Regions from separate parts of the Roseibium sp. SCP15 genome, predicted to be linked through region 2. Evidence: predicted binding sites of a transcription regulator. Region 2 holds the regulator's gene; each other region holds the start of a gene.
What was found. The regulator LexA, encoded in region 2, represses DNA repair genes until DNA is damaged. The targets are predictions, from matches to a motif close to TGTTCNNNNTGTGTTCNG.
Positions count from the first base shown of each region.

Region 1 (5,626 bases), on a different contig from region 2:
CATGAGGGCCGCAAACGGCGAGTTCGGATCAATCGGCTTGTCCTTGGGAGCGTTACCGCGCCGGTTGCCGCCGTCGAAACCTTTCTGGCCATGCGAGTGACCGCCGCGATTTCGGTTGGGGCCACCTTTGCCACCGCCCTTGCCATGACGCTTTTCGCCCTGACCACCTTTCGGACCCGGTCCCCTGCGGTTTTCTCCGCGCCGCTGGTCATGACGTCCTCTCGGGCGACGATCGTGACGGCCTGGTCGCCAGATTTCGATGGTGACGGTTTCCATCTCGGCTTCGCCAGCAGCTTCGGTTGCCACCGCAACGGTTTCTTCTGATGCTTCTGTGGCGGCTTCTTCCTGCGCCGGAGCCGGTTCTGCAGGTGTTTCTGCGGTTTCCTGATCGGCGGCACCTTCTGAAGCTTCGCCTTCAGGCGCTTCTTCTGCAGGAGCTTCAACAGCTTCTGCTTCAGTTGTCTCTGCCGAGGTGTCGGATGCCTGTGCAGTTTCAGCTGTTTCTTGCGGAGCGTCGGTGGCTTCCGGCGTTGCCGCGGCAGTGCCATTTACCTGTTCTTCCGCTACCTGCTCTGTGGCAGGCTTGGCGGTGACCGGGCGTTGAACCTCTTTGGTTTCGACCCGGTAGCCGAGCGATTTCAGAACGGCCGAGAAATCTTCACCGGCACATCCCAACAGCGAGGTCATGGCAACGGTGACGGTAAAGCCGCCACCTTGTTCGATCGCCCCTTCCGGAGGGGAGACTTCCGCGTCCAGTGGCTTCCAGGCGATGAGCGGGCGAATGAGGTCCGCGAGACGCTCCAGAATGTCGACGCGCACGGCGCGTGGTCCGCAAACGCGGAAGCCGACCACCTTGTAAAGGGCCTTTTCGATGCTCTCATCGACCGGGATCGACGTACGGCCGGATGCGGAAAGCTGCGGCAGTTCCGCCATGCCATTCATGTCCAGGGCACCGTGCTTCAGTGCCCACAATTGTGCAAGAAGCTGGCTCGGAGCCGGTTTCAGAAGGGCCGGGACAAATATGGTATATGCACCGAAGCGAACGCCATGCTTGCGAAGACCAGCACGCATGTCCTGATCCAACTGGCGAATTTCGTCGGCTGCGTCCTGACGCTCGAGAATGCCGAGACCTTCAACGATGCGGAACGCAATGCCTCTTGCGAGGCCCTCGAGCCCCTCGCCGGACTTCAGGTCCATGAGAGGCTTCAACAGCGTGTCGATCTGTGCCTTGATCCAGAGATCCAGACGGCCCTGAACCGCATCGCGGGCTGAGCCGGTCAGATGTTCATCCGCCAGCAACAGCACGGTCGGTGTCAGCACGTCTTCTCCGGCAACCAGTTTGGCCACGGGTTCACCGCGCCAGCGAATGGCTCCATCGGAGGTAAGCACGAAATCGGCATTTTCCGATTTTCCGAGCTTTTCCGCTCTTGCTTCGATTTCGGTCGTCAGGGCTTTCTGTGCGGCAGCCCGGACAGTCTTGCCATCCGGTCCTTCTGCCGCCGCATCTGGGGCAAACCGGAAGCCAAGCAGATTTCCGATGTGCTGACCTTCAACGAGCACATCGCCGCTCGATGTAATTTCCGCTTCCAGCATTGCGTTCTCTCTCAAACGTCGCATCAATACACTTGTCCGCCGATCCACGAAGCGCTGTGTCAACCGCTCGTGAAGGGCGTCAGATAGTTTATCTTCAATGTCACGTGTCTCTCCCTGCCAGTGAGCCGGATCGGCCAGCCAGTCAGGGCGATTTGCGACATAGGTCCAGGTCCGGATATGTGCAATCCGGTTTGCGAGTGTGTCGATATCACCATCTGTGCGGTCTGCGAAGGCCAATTGACGCGTGAACCAGTCATCCGCGATGTAATTGTCCTGTATCAGATGTGTATAGATGGTGTTCAACAACTCTGCGTGGTTTGCCGGGGCGATCTTACGATAGTCAGGGATCTGACACACGTCCCATAACAATTCGACTGATTTTGCCCCCTTTGCCATTTCAGATATTGCGCTATCGCGCAATAAATGTTCAAGCGCGGTGATGTCGTCCCCAGTGGGTGCCCTAGCGAGACCCTCTTCTTTCGGCACCGTGTCGAGGCTGCGCCGCAAAGCGCCGGTGGATGAAAAATCCAGCGAACTGTTGCGCCATTGCAGCACTTTCAGGCCGTCAAAGTGGTGACTTTCTATCTGTTCGACCAGATCATCGTCCAGCGGATCGACCCTTCCGGTCACGCCGAAGGTGCCGTCTTTGGTGTGCCGGCCTGCACGTCCGGCGATCTGCCCCATCTCTGCCGGGGTCAGCTGACGGTATTGATAGCCGTCGAATTTCCGGTTGCCGGCAAAGGCAATGTGATGAACGTCGAGGTTAAGTCCCATGCCGATGGCATCGGTTGCAACCAGGTGGTCCACATCGCCGTTCTGGAACAGTTCGACCTGGGCATTGCGGGTGCGCGGACTGAGCGAGCCGAGCACCACGGCGGCGCCGCCGCGCTGGCGCCGGATCAGTTCCGCGATGGAATAGACTTCATCTGCGGAGAACGCGACCACCGCGGACCGTGCCGGCAAGCGGGACACCTTCTTCGATCCCGCATATTCCAGGATCGACATGCGCGGCCGGGTGACCACATTGAGCCCGGGAATGAGCTTTTCCAGAAGCGGACGAACAGTCGCGGCGCCCAGAAGCAGTGTTTCCGATCTGCCGCGCAGGTTCAGAATGCGGTCCGTAAACACGTGACCGCGATCCAGGTTCCCGGCGAGCTGTACCTCATCAATCGCAACGAACTCGGTGTTCAGATCCAGAGGCATCGCTTCGACGGTTGAAACCCAGAAACGGGGATTGTCCGGAATGATTTTCTCTTCGCCGGTGATCAAGGCGACGGCTTCAGGTCCTGCGCGGTCAGCAACACGCCCGTAGACCTCGCGGGCAAGAAGGCGCAAAGGCAGGCCGATCAGCCCTGAAGGCTGAGCCAGCATGCGTTCGATCGCGAGATGGGTCTTACCGGTATTCGTCGGTCCGAGGACTGCCGTCACAGTGCGGGACCGGGCTGACGGAGGCAGCGGCAGGGTCTGAGGGCGGGACATGGAATTGGTTGTGGTCGGCTTTCTTTCGGCTCTGCGCCTATATCTAGTGTCGCGTGTCTAGCATACCAGGACTGGCTGTGTCGCTAATTCTTTTGGGGTGAAGTGCTGGAAATTGCGAAGAAAAATTTCCTGTGGAGAACGACTCTGGAACAAACCAAAACCGAATCGCTGACTCTCGTTGATTCAGGATTTGTTCCCTACAACATGTGGTGTTTGGTCGCGAAGCTGGTGCGAAATCGTGAATCTGGTCAATGGTTTGATTCAGTTGGCCGGGAGTGATGTGAATTGCGGCGAAACTCTGTCAATGATTAATTTTTGAAAAAGCGTTCGGATTTCTGAACTCCGGGAATGGTTAACGATTGGACACATGGAGAACGAATCCCGGACGAATCGCTGATTTGAAAGTGTTTCAGCTTTGTTCTTACAATATCTAGTAGGTGTGGCGGTTCTGGAATCTAAGCAGCCGTGTTCCGATTTCTGATTGCGGATCTTCGTCGTTGTGCGCGTTAATCAGATTGTTTCAATTCGGTGCAAAGCGTGAGAAACGTGTTTTTTGACCGCTCTCAAGTCTGAATTTTGCCAATATTTGCTGCACTGCAAATTTTTTCGAACCGAAGTCTTTGACAGGAAAAACGGTGAATTAGCGTTTTTTTTCCAAGAGTTACCGGTGCAGGCGCAAAATATTTTTCCTGGTAAAAAAAAGGACATCATTTCTGCCCCTTTTCAAGCGCCTCCGACCAAAGTAGAAATCTTGCCAAAATCAGCTCCGCTTTTGCGTAAAATTAGGAGGAGAGGGCGTTTGGCGATAACAAAAATTCTCGTTGCAAACAGGTCCGAAATCGCGATCCGGGTTTTCCGGGCAGCTAACGAGCTCGGTCTGAAGACCGTGGCCATCTATGCAGAGCAAGACAAACTGGCGCTGCATCGCTTCAAAGCGGATGAGGCCTACCAGGTCGGAAAGGGCCTTGGTCCGATCGAGGCTTATCTGTCCATTGACGAGATTATCCGTGTTGCCAAACATGCCGGCGCGGACGCCATTCATCCGGGCTATGGGCTCCTGTCGGAAAGTCCGGAATTCGTTGACGCCTGTGAAGAGGCCGGCATCACCTTTATCGGTCCAAAATCGGAAACCATGCGCCGCCTGGGCAACAAGGTAGCTGCGCGTAATCTGGCGATCGAAGCAGGTGTGCCGGTCATGCCGGCGACCGACCCGCTGCCTGACGACATTGAAGAGATCAAGCGTCAGGCGCTGGAGATCGGCTATCCGGTTATGCTGAAAGCCTCGTGGGGCGGCGGCGGGCGCGGCATGCGCGTGATCCCGGATGAGGCAACGCTGGAAAAGGAAGTTCTGGCGGCCAAGCGTGAAGCCAAGGCAGCTTTCGGCAAGGACGAAATCTACCTTGAGAAACTGGTTCAGCGTGCGCGTCACGTGGAGGTTCAGATCCTCGGGGATGGCGAAAGCGTCGTCCATCTTTATGAGCGTGACTGTTCGATCCAGCGCCGTCACCAGAAAGTCGTTGAGCGCGCGCCGGCACCGTATCTGGACGAAGCCAAGCGCTCCGAACTTTGCGAATACGGTCTCAAGATCGGCAAAGCGGTCGATTATAGAGGCGCAGGAACCGTCGAATTCCTGATGGATGCCGATACCGGAGCCATCTACTTCATTGAAGTCAATCCGCGCGTTCAGGTGGAGCATACGGTGACCGAAGAGGTCACCGGCATCGATATCGTGCAGGCGCAGATCCATATCGCGGATGGTGCCAAAATCGGAACGCCGGAAAGCGGTGTGCCGGCTCAGCAGGATATCCGGCTTAACGGCCACGCCCTGCAGTGCCGTATCACCACCGAGGATCCGGAGCAGAACTTCATTCCGGACTATGGCCGCATCACCGCGTATCGCGGCGCGACCGGCTTCGGCATCCGTCTGGATGGTGGCACGGCTTACTCCGGCGCGGTTATCACCCGCTTCTACGATCCGCTTCTGGAAAAGGTCACGGCCTGGGCGCCGACCGCGGAAGATGCGCGCAAGCGCATGGATCGCGCCTTGCGTGAATTCCGTATACGCGGTGTCGCGACCAACCTGGTGTTCCTGGAAAACATCATCGACCATGCGGATTTCCGGGCAAACAAGTACACGACCCGCTTCATTGACGACACGCCGGCCCTGTTCGAGCAGACCAAGCGCCAGGATCGTGCCACCAAGCTTCTGACCTACATTGCGGATGTCTCGGTCAACGGTCACCCGGAAACCAAAAGCCGGGCGCGCCCGCCGAAGGATGTTGCCGCACCGGTTGTTCCGGATTTCGGCGACGACAAACCGGCCGGTACCCGACAGTTGCTGGACGATTTGGGTCCGAAGGGTTTTGCCGACTGGATGAAGGCGCAAAAGCGGGCGCTGGTCACTGATACGACCATGCGCGATGCTCACCAGTCTCTGCTGGCAACACGCATGCGTACCCATGATATCGTCAACATCGCGGATGCTTATTCCGCAGGTCTGCCGTCGCTGTTTTCGCTGGAATGCTGGGGCGGTGCGACCTTTGACGTGGCGATG
Region 1 covers NZ_JBDZYI010000005.1:352,659-358,284, forward strand. Annotated here, with positions in the region: gene ABLO27_RS24630 (helicase-related protein) at 1-3,072, opposite strand, end outside; gene pyc (pyruvate carboxylase) at 3,872-5,626, shown strand, end outside.
Region 1: the regulator LexA is predicted to act here: its motif matches at 3,207-3,224, upstream of ABLO27_RS24630 (helicase-related protein).

Region 2 (5,626 bases):
GGAAGGGGCGAAACGCGTGACGATTTTTTGTGCCATGGTGCTTTCTGAAAGTCTCTGTCAGAACATTTGCGCTGATTGCGCCTTTAGGTGGCGCCGGTTTAGCACAGGCTTTCTTCAGGCAAAATAGGGCCTTCTGTGTTTCTTCCTTGAAGGCGTGCTACAAGCAGTGGGTGGAGTACGGAACACAAACACCGCCAAAAATTAAAAGCCGCCGCGACGCGGAGGCGGGGAGGCGTACAGGCCCGAAATCACACTCCTCCAATCAGCATTCCCAACGCAGAACTAGTGCCAAAACCGGTATCCACTTCCTGCCTCTATTTTCCAGGAAGACAAGAGGCGCATCACAAGAGGCAGGAAATAGCCGGTTCTGGGAGGAGCAGGGACTTCTATGGGTCGGCTTTGCATTTGCCGCTGGTATCGCATGTTATCTTGCGCTTCCCGGCGAACCCTATTGGCTGTTGCTGGGAGCGCTTTTTACGTTGGCGAGCGGGTTGGTTATCCGTTTCGGGGCTTCCCGGCCGGGCGGAAAACTCATCCTGCTTGCGTTGGCATTCTTGGGGGGCGTGACCATCGGTTCGGTGAGAACTGCTTTTGTCGACGCGCCGAAGCTTGCTGAAGAAATGAACGTGAACCTCACCGGCCACGCGATCGAGAAGAGAAGCAATGCCTCAGGTGTGCGACTCCTATTAAGCGTCTCGAGTGTCGAGGGGCGATCAAGAGAGACGCTCGGCTTTCCGAAATTTGTTCGGCTGCGTGTACCTGCAGATCCTCCCATCAAGGTTGGTGACAGGATTGAGGTGCGGGTCAGATTGTTTCCGCCTGCAGGTCCGGTTGCGCCGGGAGACTATGACTTTTCTTTTCGGGCTTTCTATTCGCAAATAGGTGCAACTGGTTTCAGCTTTGGTGCACCGACGTTGATCCGGGAAGACGAGAAACCTGTGAGCCTGCAATTGCGTTCAGCTTTACAGGGCCTGCGAGGCACTATCGGTGCGAAGATCCAGGCGGCACTGGGAGACACGCCGGAAACAAGTCTTGTCGTTGCCCTTCTGGTCGGTGACCGAAGCGGCATTGCTGAAAAACAGGAGGACGATCTCAGGGCGGCTGGACTTGCGCATATCCTGGCAATTTCCGGGTTGCATATGGCGCTGTTCGCCGGCGGTGCCTATGGACTTGCCTTGCTGATCTTCGCGAGCATTCCGGCGTTGCCACTTCGTTGGGAAACGCAAAAATGGGCTGCATCTGCTGCCCTGTTTGCGGCGCTTGTCTATCTTTTCCTTTCCGGCGCTTCCGTCGCGACGCAGCGTTCCTTCCTCATGATTGGACTCGTCTTCCTAGGCATTCTTGTTGGCAGACGTGGGTTAACGCTGCGAAGCGTCGCGATCGCCGGTCTTTTCTTGTTGTTGCTAGCGCCTGAGCGTCTGTTCTTTCCCGGATTTCAAATGTCCTTTGCCGCTGTCATCTGTCTGATTGCTGTTTACGAGATATGGCGAAACCGCGAACGAACATTCAGTCGGGCACGCCAGATAGATGCCAGCGTGCTGTCTCGCGTACTGCAGCATGTCTTGCGTTGGGGTGCCGGACTTATTGTAACTGCCTGCATTGCCGGTCTTGCGACAGGGCTCATTGGGGCACATCATTTCGGTAGGATCGCGTCCTTTGGTGTTGTCGGCAACTTTTTGGGAATGCCGGTTTTTTCTCTCCTGATCATGCCGTTTGGCGTGTTGGCATTGGTGCTGATGCCACTGGGATTGGCATCGCTTCCGTTGATCGTCATGTCTGCTGGAATATCCTTGTTGCTTAAAATTGCCTCTTTCACTGCTCAACTTGATGCTGATGCCGGAGTGATTGGAAAACTGAGTGCGCCGGTTGCATTGTTGTTTGTCGCGTCTTTGTTCGCTGCATTGCTTCTTGCGGGACGAAAGCGCCTATGGGCAATTGCCCCATTGGCAGCGGGAATGATGTTTCTCGTACAACACAGACCTCCGGATATTCAGATTGCGGCCTCCGGCACAAGGATTGCTGCCAGAGATGAAGAGGGGCTGCTTCGGTGGGCCGGGAGGCGACAGTCATTTGCAACGGACATCTGGTATGCAGGGGAAGGAGTCCCGAAGTCAGCGATTGGATCGCGCAAGATGAAGTCGCCCCAGATTACATGCGACTCAGATGGGTGTGTAATCTCGGCTTATCCGGCAAGTGCAGGTGATGATTCGAATGCGAAGACACAAGTGCCGTTGAAACTTGCGCTTCCAAAATCAGCAGAAGCATTTCGCCTGGATTGCAAATATGCCGACATTATCGTGTCCGACCTAAAGGTTCGCGCAAATTGTCCAGATGTAACCTCGATAGGAGGATCAGTTCGTCAGGAACGCGGCGCCATATCCATATGGCTTTCGAATGGGAAAAAAGATCATCCAGTGCAAAAAGCATCGCCTGAAGCTGGCAGTCAGCCCGGCGCAAAAATAGCAAAACTAAAGTTCGCAGTGCCCGCTAATCCTCGCCCCTGGCATGAACCAGGCACATTTACCCGCGAGCAACTCAGGAAGGTGAAATAGGGTAAATAGCCTCGCAACATCACACTGCCATCAGGTGCAATGAACAGACACTGTTGTAAACCTGCCAAGTACGATACCAGGCAGGTTCAGTCCTTGATCAGTATTGCCGGAACAGGGCAACCAGGCGGCCCTGAACTCGAACGCGGCCAGGACCGAATATCCTGGTTTCATACGCCGGGTTTGCTGCCTCGAGGGCTATGGAAGCACCTTTCTTGCGCAAACGCTTCAAGGTTGCTTCTTCATCATCCACGAGCGCCACGACGATGTCACCGCTATCAGCGCTGTCTGTCCGTCGGATCAGCACAGTATCACCATCCAGAATGCCGGCTTCGATCATGGAGTCGCCTCGCACCTCGAGGGCGTAATGCTCGCCTTTGCCGAGAAGTTCCTGAGGAACGGTGATGGAGTGACTGTGCGTCTGGATCGCTTCGATCGGAACACCGGCTGCGATCCGTCCCATGACCGGAATTTCAGTGCCGACTGTTTCCGCTACCGGAGCTGGAGGCGGTGTCTCCTGCTTGCCCAGCGATCCTTCAATCACTTCAGGAGAGAAGCTGCCGCGCGGACGAGGGGACCCAAGTCCGGGAGCAATCGAGTCGGGCAGGCGGACAACTTCCATTGCGCGTGCGCGGTTCGGCAGGCGCCGGATGAACCCACGTTCCTCCAATGCCGTAATCAGGCGATGAATGCCGGATTTTGATCGAAGGTCCAAGGCGTCCTTCATTTCGTCAAATGACGGTGGAACACCCGTTTCCTTCAGTCTTTCATGAATGAACATGAGCAGTTCATACTGCTTGCGCGTTAGCATATCGGCTTCCCCTGACCGCGAGAATCAAGTGGTACAAATCAAGAACACACTACCTGTTCCTATTGTGTTCTGCAAGGGTAAATGTTCTCTTACTGTTCCCTTGGATGCCGAAGTTGATGAGGCAATAGCTTAGGCTTACGAGTTAGGTCTCAACGCTTTGCGAAGTGAATTGAGCCAGCAGCAGCAGTTCGCAGGTTACCAGCGTCGGTGCGCCTGCCGGCTTGACCGTGCCTTCGTAAATCTGTCCGGTCAGGTCAACGCATCGAACGGGCAGGTTCAGGTTCTGGTTCTGTCCGCGGCCTGCTCCAGGTCTCACAAGAATTTCCGAAATCAGTCCCGGCATTGTCTGGCCGTCGATAAACTGTGCTCCGGCGAAACTTCCAAGTCCGAAGACGTCGTATGTCGTGTCACCAAGGCAATCAGCCAGAGCGGCTATGCTTTCATGCATGTCTTCAAAAGGGGCGAGCGTGGTTATGATTGCATTGTGGTCAAGGTCCGATGGGCTGAGCTGATCCTGCTTGACGCGGAAAAGAGTAAATTCGGTCTCCGGGTCTGGTTCCGCAACGAAGCGCGCTCCTTTTAATCCAAATCCCTTCAGTTGCGCGGAGCGGGCAATGGTCAGCGTTTCGGGCAGGAGATGCCCAAGTCTCGCTTGGCCATTTTCATACCAGTACGCATGAATGTGAGCGAACCAGTTTCCGTCCCGCCATCCAAGAATGGCAACGGCTTCTTCGAGAGCCACACCGCCTGATGAATGGGTGTCGCTGTACCAGGCGGCATGACGGTCGTCGATTGCTCTGTCCGGCATGACGAAGTTGAAAGGCTGCAGGCTCAGTCCTCCAAGATCAAGAACTGCAGATCCAAAGCCTTCGCGCTCCGCCCAGTTGCCAAGAGCCGAAAGCAATGGTTGCCCATTCGCCAATTCAAGAATGACGGGTTCTGCGAGGCACGAAGCGTGAGGTCTGCGATCTTCCGCGACCGGACCGGGGTGCCTGATGTCCGAGAGAGATTCTGGAGCCGGTCGTCTCACAGCAGGTCTTTCTCTTCGAGATGTTCCCGAACAAGTTTCTTCGTGATCTTGCCATAGGCACTGGTCGGCATTTGTTCGATGAAGAGATATCGCGCCGGAAGTTTGTATTTGGCGACCTTTCCGATGAGGAATTCTGAAAGATGAGCATCTTCCGGCGTTGTTCCTGCTTCCGCGACACATACGGCGAGGCCAACTTCACCCCACTGACGGTCCGGAATACCGATGATTGCGACTTCGGAAATGTCCGGATGGGTGAGCAGAACCTCTTCGATTTCCTTCGGATACACGTTCGAGCCGCCAGAAATGTACATGTCGGAGGCTCTGCCCGTGAGGTAGAGATAGCGCTGTTCGTCCATATGGCCGATATCACCGGTTCGAAACCAGCCATTGCGGAATGATTTTGCGTTTGCGCCGTCATCTTCAAGATACCCGGCACAGACCGCAGGACCTATGACGCAGACCTCTCCGGTTTCGTGCGGTCCAAGGATACCGCCGTCGTCGTCCTGGATGCTTATCTCAATACCCGTTCGTTCGGTGCCACAGGTCCCTATACGGGTTTCGTTATCATCAGGCGAATGATCCTGTGTCCGCAGCACTGTGATGTTGCCGGTCACTTCACCCAAACCGTAGTATTGAACCAGAACCTGACCGAGTTTTTCCAGCGCACGCTTTTGATCCTCCCGGTACATCGGGGCTCCCGCATAAATCACATGCCGCAGGCTGGAATGGTTGAAGTGGTCAACGGATGGATCCTCAACAAGCCGTTTCACGATGGTTGGTACAGTGAACAGGTTGCTGACTTTGTGTTGTTCGATCAATTCGAATGCCTTCGCCGGATCAAATCCGCCTTGCGGCATCAAGACATGGGCAGAACCGCTGGAAAGCTGTGCAATCAGTTGTAGTCCGGCGCCATGGGAAAGAGGGGCTATGACAAGGGAGGCGTCCTGCTCTGTCGTACCGGGCAGGAGGTCGGCCATATAGTTCACGGTCACGAAGCCGATCTGGCCGTGGGTGAGAACGACGGCCTTGGGGCGGCCGGTGGAACCCGATGTGAAGAACAGCCAGCATGGATCGTTGTAGTTGACTGCTGTGTTGGCAAATCCTGAATCCTGAAATCTGGATATCAGGTGTTCAATGGATACTCCAAAGGAACTCTCTCCAATGGTGGCTATGCCGGCAAGGTCCGGTCGTGCTTCCTGAACTGCATTTGCCTGCAACTCAAACTCCGCATCGCAC
Region 2 covers NZ_JBDZYI010000001.1:1,374,463-1,380,088, reverse strand. Annotated here, with positions in the region: gene gltX (glutamate--tRNA ligase) at 1-36, opposite strand, end outside; partial or broken gene ABLO27_RS06260 (ComEC/Rec2 family competence protein) at 30-896, shown strand; gene ABLO27_RS06255 (hypothetical protein) at 963-1,115, opposite strand; gene ABLO27_RS06250 (ComEC/Rec2 family competence protein) at 1,047-2,552, shown strand; gene lexA (transcriptional repressor LexA) at 2,650-3,360, opposite strand; gene ABLO27_RS06240 (hypothetical protein) at 3,503-4,390, opposite strand; gene ABLO27_RS06235 (acyl-CoA synthetase) at 4,387-5,626, opposite strand, start outside.

Region 3 (5,626 bases), 280 kb from region 2:
GTTCCGTCATGTTTGCTCGCATCATCTAAACCCGAAAATTTATTAACTAGTGTCGTTTCCGGCACTGCGCCCTTTTCGAACCGGACGTTTAATTCCCCTGCCTAGGTAGAGACCGCCGGGATTGCAGACTTGCCCGAACGATTATGTTCAGCGCGAATTCTACCGGTCCAAAATGGCGATTCTCGCTCATTTCCGGCTAAAAACACACATGGTGAACAGACTGATACTATATCAGGCCTGTCGATATGGTTAAGAGATACGGCCATACACAGGTTGTGAATTCAAATCACTGTGACGAATATATCGCGCACGAACCTCGCGCCGGTTTTCCTAATCATCGCATCAGCATCTCAAGGCGACGCTTCGTGACCTCCGTCACGGTTATCAATGTCGGTTTTCACTATCATTTCCGCAAGACCAACCGACGGAGATCGATGAAAGCGATGCCATTCCAGTTCAACATAGGAGACCACGCGTCGCCGATATCGAAATACACCAATTTCAATTCTTCGCAGTACAGCAAATTGAAATGGGCCCGAAACAAGCTTTTCAGGATGGTCAAGAACAACCCTGGTTGTGATGCCTATTTCAGATCCCTTCCGGGCCGGAGAACGCTGACCAACATGATCAACGACAGCACCATCTGGGTTAATTACGGGCCGACAATTTCTCCGCTGCACGGAGAAATTCACACTCCGACGGGAGAAATAGCGGTCGGCGACCGCGCATTCAACATGGGAAGGTGGATGGTGCTGGCCACGCTCATTCATGAGCTTGCACATCACAATGGCGCTCCGATCTCAGGAGGCGACACACGTGCGGAAGAGGCCGTATACCATTGCGGCCTTGGAACCGCGAAAGAGTATTTTGATGGCGAGGACGACCCGCGAACGCCCTACGATCCGAATGTTGGCGGGTAGACCAGAGGAGTACGGGAGCAACCGGGCCGGATCACCCCCGCCAAAATCATGACTTAAAACGGAATTTCATCATCCATCGGGCCTGCGCCGCCACCGGAAGACCCACCGAAACCACCGCCACTGGAACCACCGCCGTAGCCGCCGCCACTGCCACCGCCGAAGTTGCCGCCGGAGCCGCCAGAGCCACCACCAAAACCGCCGCCGCCTTGTGGGTCATTGCCGTAGTCAGGCAGACCACCCGGCTGACCGCCGCCTTCACCGCGACCATCAAGCATCGTCAGGTTGGAGTTGAAGCCCTGCAGAACAACCTCGGTGGAATAACGATCCTGCCCCGACTGATCCTGCCATTTGCGGGTCTGCAACTGCCCTTCCAGATAAACCTTTGATCCCTTGCGCAGGTAGTTTTCTGCGACCTTGCAAAGACCTTCGTTGAAAATCACGACACGGTGCCACTCGGTTTTTTCACGACGCTCACCTGAATTGCGATCCCGCCAGGTTTCCGAAGTTGCAATCCGTAGATTGGCAATGGGACGGCCATCCTGCGTCCGGCGGATTTCCGGATCGGCTCCCAGATTGCCGACCAAAATTACTTTGTTGACGCTGCCCGCCATTGTGAACTCCTGTTTGTTTCCGCGATCCGCTTTGGTTTATTTGCTTCTATCAGCTGACCGCGCCGCAACCATCGCCGCTAGAAACCAGAACCCTAACGATCCGCCAACCGCTCTGTCTTCTTTTTTGCACACCGGCCTGCATTTTCCACAAGGCAAGCCCACCTTTTGCGGAAAATTGAAGCCCTTCGCTCACCTCACCGCCATCGTCGCCAAATCTGACAGCCGTTGCCGTTCCTCCTGTTTTGTTCCACAGCGGTTCGCGTTTCCTGTCAGGAGATATTCCAAACCGATCGCCAGCGAAGCCGACTTGCGCAGGTGAAACTTCCTGACGTCCTTCCTTTCAATGTACTTGTTTTGTTCTTATCACTTCTATAAAAATGATTCAATCGGACTTCGTATCCTGAATTTCTCCTCCCGCTGCAGTGACAGACCCACTGGAAGCTCCGCGTCAAACTGCTATATCGGGACAAAGATAAAGTGGGAAACGAGCCCCTTCATTAGATATCTACACGTGCACGGGCGTCTGATGCCGTGATGCATGAGGTCAGGAAGAGATAGAATGACGACATCCAAGAGCCTCAAGGCGGATGAATCCTGGAAAAACGATCCGACCAAGGTCATCAGTGTCAAAGGGGCAAGGGAGCACAATCTCAAGGGTGTCGATCTCGACCTGCCCCGTGACCGACTGATTGTGATGACCGGCCTTTCCGGTTCGGGAAAGTCCTCTCTCGCCTTCGATACTATCTACGCCGAAGGCCAGCGCAGGTACGTTGAGAGCTTGTCTGCCTATGCACGCCAGTTTCTGGAAATGATGCAGAAACCGGATGTCGACCAGATCGATGGTCTGTCGCCTGCCATTTCGATCGAGCAAAAGACCACTTCGCGCAATCCGCGGTCGACCGTCGGTACGGTGACCGAGATTTACGACTACATGAGGCTTTTGTTTGCCCGTGTCGGCATTCCCTATTCTCCAGCCACCGGACTGCCGATCGAAAGCCAGACCGTGAGCCAAATGGTCGACCGTGTCCTGGATCTCGAAGAAGGGTCGCGCCTCTATCTGCTTGCTCCAATGGTTCGCGGCCGTAAGGGCGAATACCGCAAGGAATTGGCGGAACTCATGAAAAAGGGGTTCCAGAGGGTCAAGATAGACGGAACCTTCTATGAAATTGCCGACGCCCCTGCCCTGGACAAGAAATACAAGCACGATATCGATGTTGTCGTGGATCGGTTGGTCGTGCGCGATGATATCGCAGGCAGGCTGGCAGATTCGCTTGAAACAGCGCTGAAACTGGCTGACGGCATTGCGATTGCTGAATTTGCGGACCAAACCGAAGAAAATGGCGATCCGAAGCGTTTGATCTTCTCGGAAAAATTCGCCTGCCCGGTGTCCGGTTTCACCATTCCGGAAATTGAGCCACGCCTGTTTTCGTTCAACAATCCGTTCGGCGCATGCCCGACCTGTGATGGCCTTGGGACAACCCTTGCCTTCGAAGAAGATCTGGTTGTGCCCGATCACTCTCTCTCGCTGCGTGAAGGGGCCGTGTTGCCTTGGGCAAAAACGGGATCGACATCTCCTTACTATGCCCAAACGTTGGAAGCACTTTGCGGCCATTTCAAGGTATCGATGGCAACTCCGTGGAAAGATCTGCCGGCGGAAGTCCAGGATGCAATTCTTCACGGCACCGGCAAAACGGCCATTGAGTTCGTATACGATGATGGCGTGCGCAGCTATCGGACGGAAAAGACGTTCGAAGGCGTTATCGGCAACATCGAACGCCGCTGGCGTGAGACAGAGTCTTCCTGGGTTCGCGAGGAATTAGCTCGATTCCAGTCGGATCATGCTTGCCCCGCCTGCAGTGGTTTCCGGCTGAAGCCGGAGGCGCTCGCTGTCAAGATTGCTGACAGGCACATCGGTCAGATCACTGAATGCTCCATCAGGCAGGCAAGTGACTGGTTTGAATCCCTGCCGGCGAAACTGAACGACAAACAGACAGAAATTGCCGGCCGTATCCTGAAGGAAATTCGAGAGCGTCTGAAATTCCTCAACGATGTCGGCTTGGAATATCTGACACTCTCTCGGTCCTCCGGGACACTTTCGGGTGGCGAAAGTCAGCGAATTCGACTGGCCTCGCAAATTGGTTCGGGTCTGACAGGTGTTCTCTACGTTCTGGATGAGCCCTCGATCGGTCTTCATCAGCGGGACAATGCCCGCCTTCTGGAAACTCTGAAGCACCTGCGGGACCTCGGAAACACGGTCATTGTCGTAGAGCATGACGAAGATGCGGTATTGACGGCTGACTATGTGGTCGATGTCGGCCCCGGAGCCGGTGTGCATGGCGGCCAGGTGGTCGCCAAGGGTACGCCATCTGAGATCATGGCCAATCCGGCTTCTCTAACGGGCGAGTACCTTTCTGGCGCCAAGATGATTGCGCGCGCCGACGAACGCCGCAAGATCAACAAGAAACGCCAGATTTCAGTACGCGGCGCACGCGGCAATAACCTGAAGGATGTGGACGTTGACGTTCCGCTCAGCACTTTCACATGTGTGACCGGTGTATCCGGTGGCGGCAAATCCACCTTCCTGATCGACACGCTTTACAAGGCTGCGGCACGCAGGCTAAACGGCGCTCGCGACAACCCGGCACCGCATGACCGGATCGAGGGGCTTGAGGTCCTTGATAAGGTCATCGATATCGATCAGTCCCCGATCGGCCGCACGCCCCGTTCAAACCCGGCGACCTATACCGGTGCTTTCACACCGATCCGCGAATGGTTTGCCGGAATGCCGGAGGCAAAGGCGCGCGGCTATCAGCCAGGCCGCTTCTCCTTCAACGTCAAAGGCGGACGGTGTGAAGCCTGTCAAGGCGACGGTGTGATCAAGATCGAAATGCACTTTCTGCCGGACGTTTATGTTACCTGCGACGTCTGCAAGGGAAAGCGCTACAATCGGGAAACCCTGGAAGTTGAGTTCAAGGGCAAGTCCATTGCCGACGTGCTCGACATGACCGTTGAAGAGGCCGCTGAGTTCTTTTCTGCCGTTCCAGCTGTTCGCGACAAGATGGACACATTGGCACGCGTCGGCCTCGGCTACATCAAGGTCGGACAACAGGCGACCACATTATCGGGCGGTGAAGCGCAAAGAGTGAAGCTGGCGAAAGAACTGTCCAAACGCTCCACCGGTCGGACGCTCTACATTCTGGATGAGCCAACCACCGGATTGCACTTTCACGATGTCGCCAAGCTGCTCGATGTGCTGCATGAACTGGTTGATCAAGGCAACACCGTGCTGGTGATCGAACATAATCTTGAAGTCATCAAGACCGCTGACTGGATCATAGATCTTGGACCGGAAGGCGGTGACGGCGGAGGGACGATTGTCGCTACCGGACGTCCCGAGGATGTCGCCGAAGTGCGGGAGAGCTATACCGGGCAATTTCTGCAGGAACTTCTGCAGCGAAGGCCTCAACGCACGCCTGACGCTGCGGAATAGCGCTCTCGTTAATCCCGAAGAATCTGTGTGCACTGCACACAGATTCGTACCAATCTGTTTTTGTTAACTTTTTCTACCCCTCCCTCTCACTTTCCCAGTATCTTTTTTGCATTGCACCAAATGCATGTCTGACATGCGCAGATCGCGCTTCTTTTAATTCAGCTGGTGAATTATATCCTAGATCAACAACGACGCGGAGCGCACAGACGGTCCGCCGATCTAAGGAATAAGAAGATGTTTGACACTGTGCGTCAGAAGTACAGCAACTGGGTGAACTACCGTCGTGCGGTTGACGAACTGTCCCGCCTGTCCACCCGTGAACTGCAAGATCTCGGCATTTGCCGTGGCGATATCAAATTTGTAGCTCGCCGCGCGCATGTAGCTGACTAAAAAATAGAAATCGCGTCCCTAGGCACCCTCCTCCCAGCCGACGGGCGTGTGACACGCGGGGCATCCTCCTCCCAGCCCTGCCACGTCGAAACGACGCCCGCCAGTACCTCCTCCCACTGGCGGGCGTTCGTTTGTCTGGAGCCCTGTCAACACCACGATAATTCCTCCCGACAGCATCTGATGAAAAAAGTACCGGTTCACTGTGTGCACCGCAT
Region 3 covers NZ_JBDZYI010000001.1:1,094,155-1,099,780, reverse strand. Annotated here, with positions in the region: gene ABLO27_RS04980 (L,D-transpeptidase family protein) at 1-10, opposite strand, end outside; gene ABLO27_RS04975 (hypothetical protein) at 366-920, shown strand; gene ABLO27_RS04970 (single-stranded DNA-binding protein) at 974-1,531, opposite strand; gene uvrA (excinuclease ABC subunit UvrA) at 2,091-5,021, shown strand; gene ABLO27_RS04960 (DUF1127 domain-containing protein) at 5,256-5,411, shown strand.
Region 3: the regulator LexA is predicted to act here: its motif matches at 1,876-1,893, upstream of uvrA (excinuclease ABC subunit UvrA).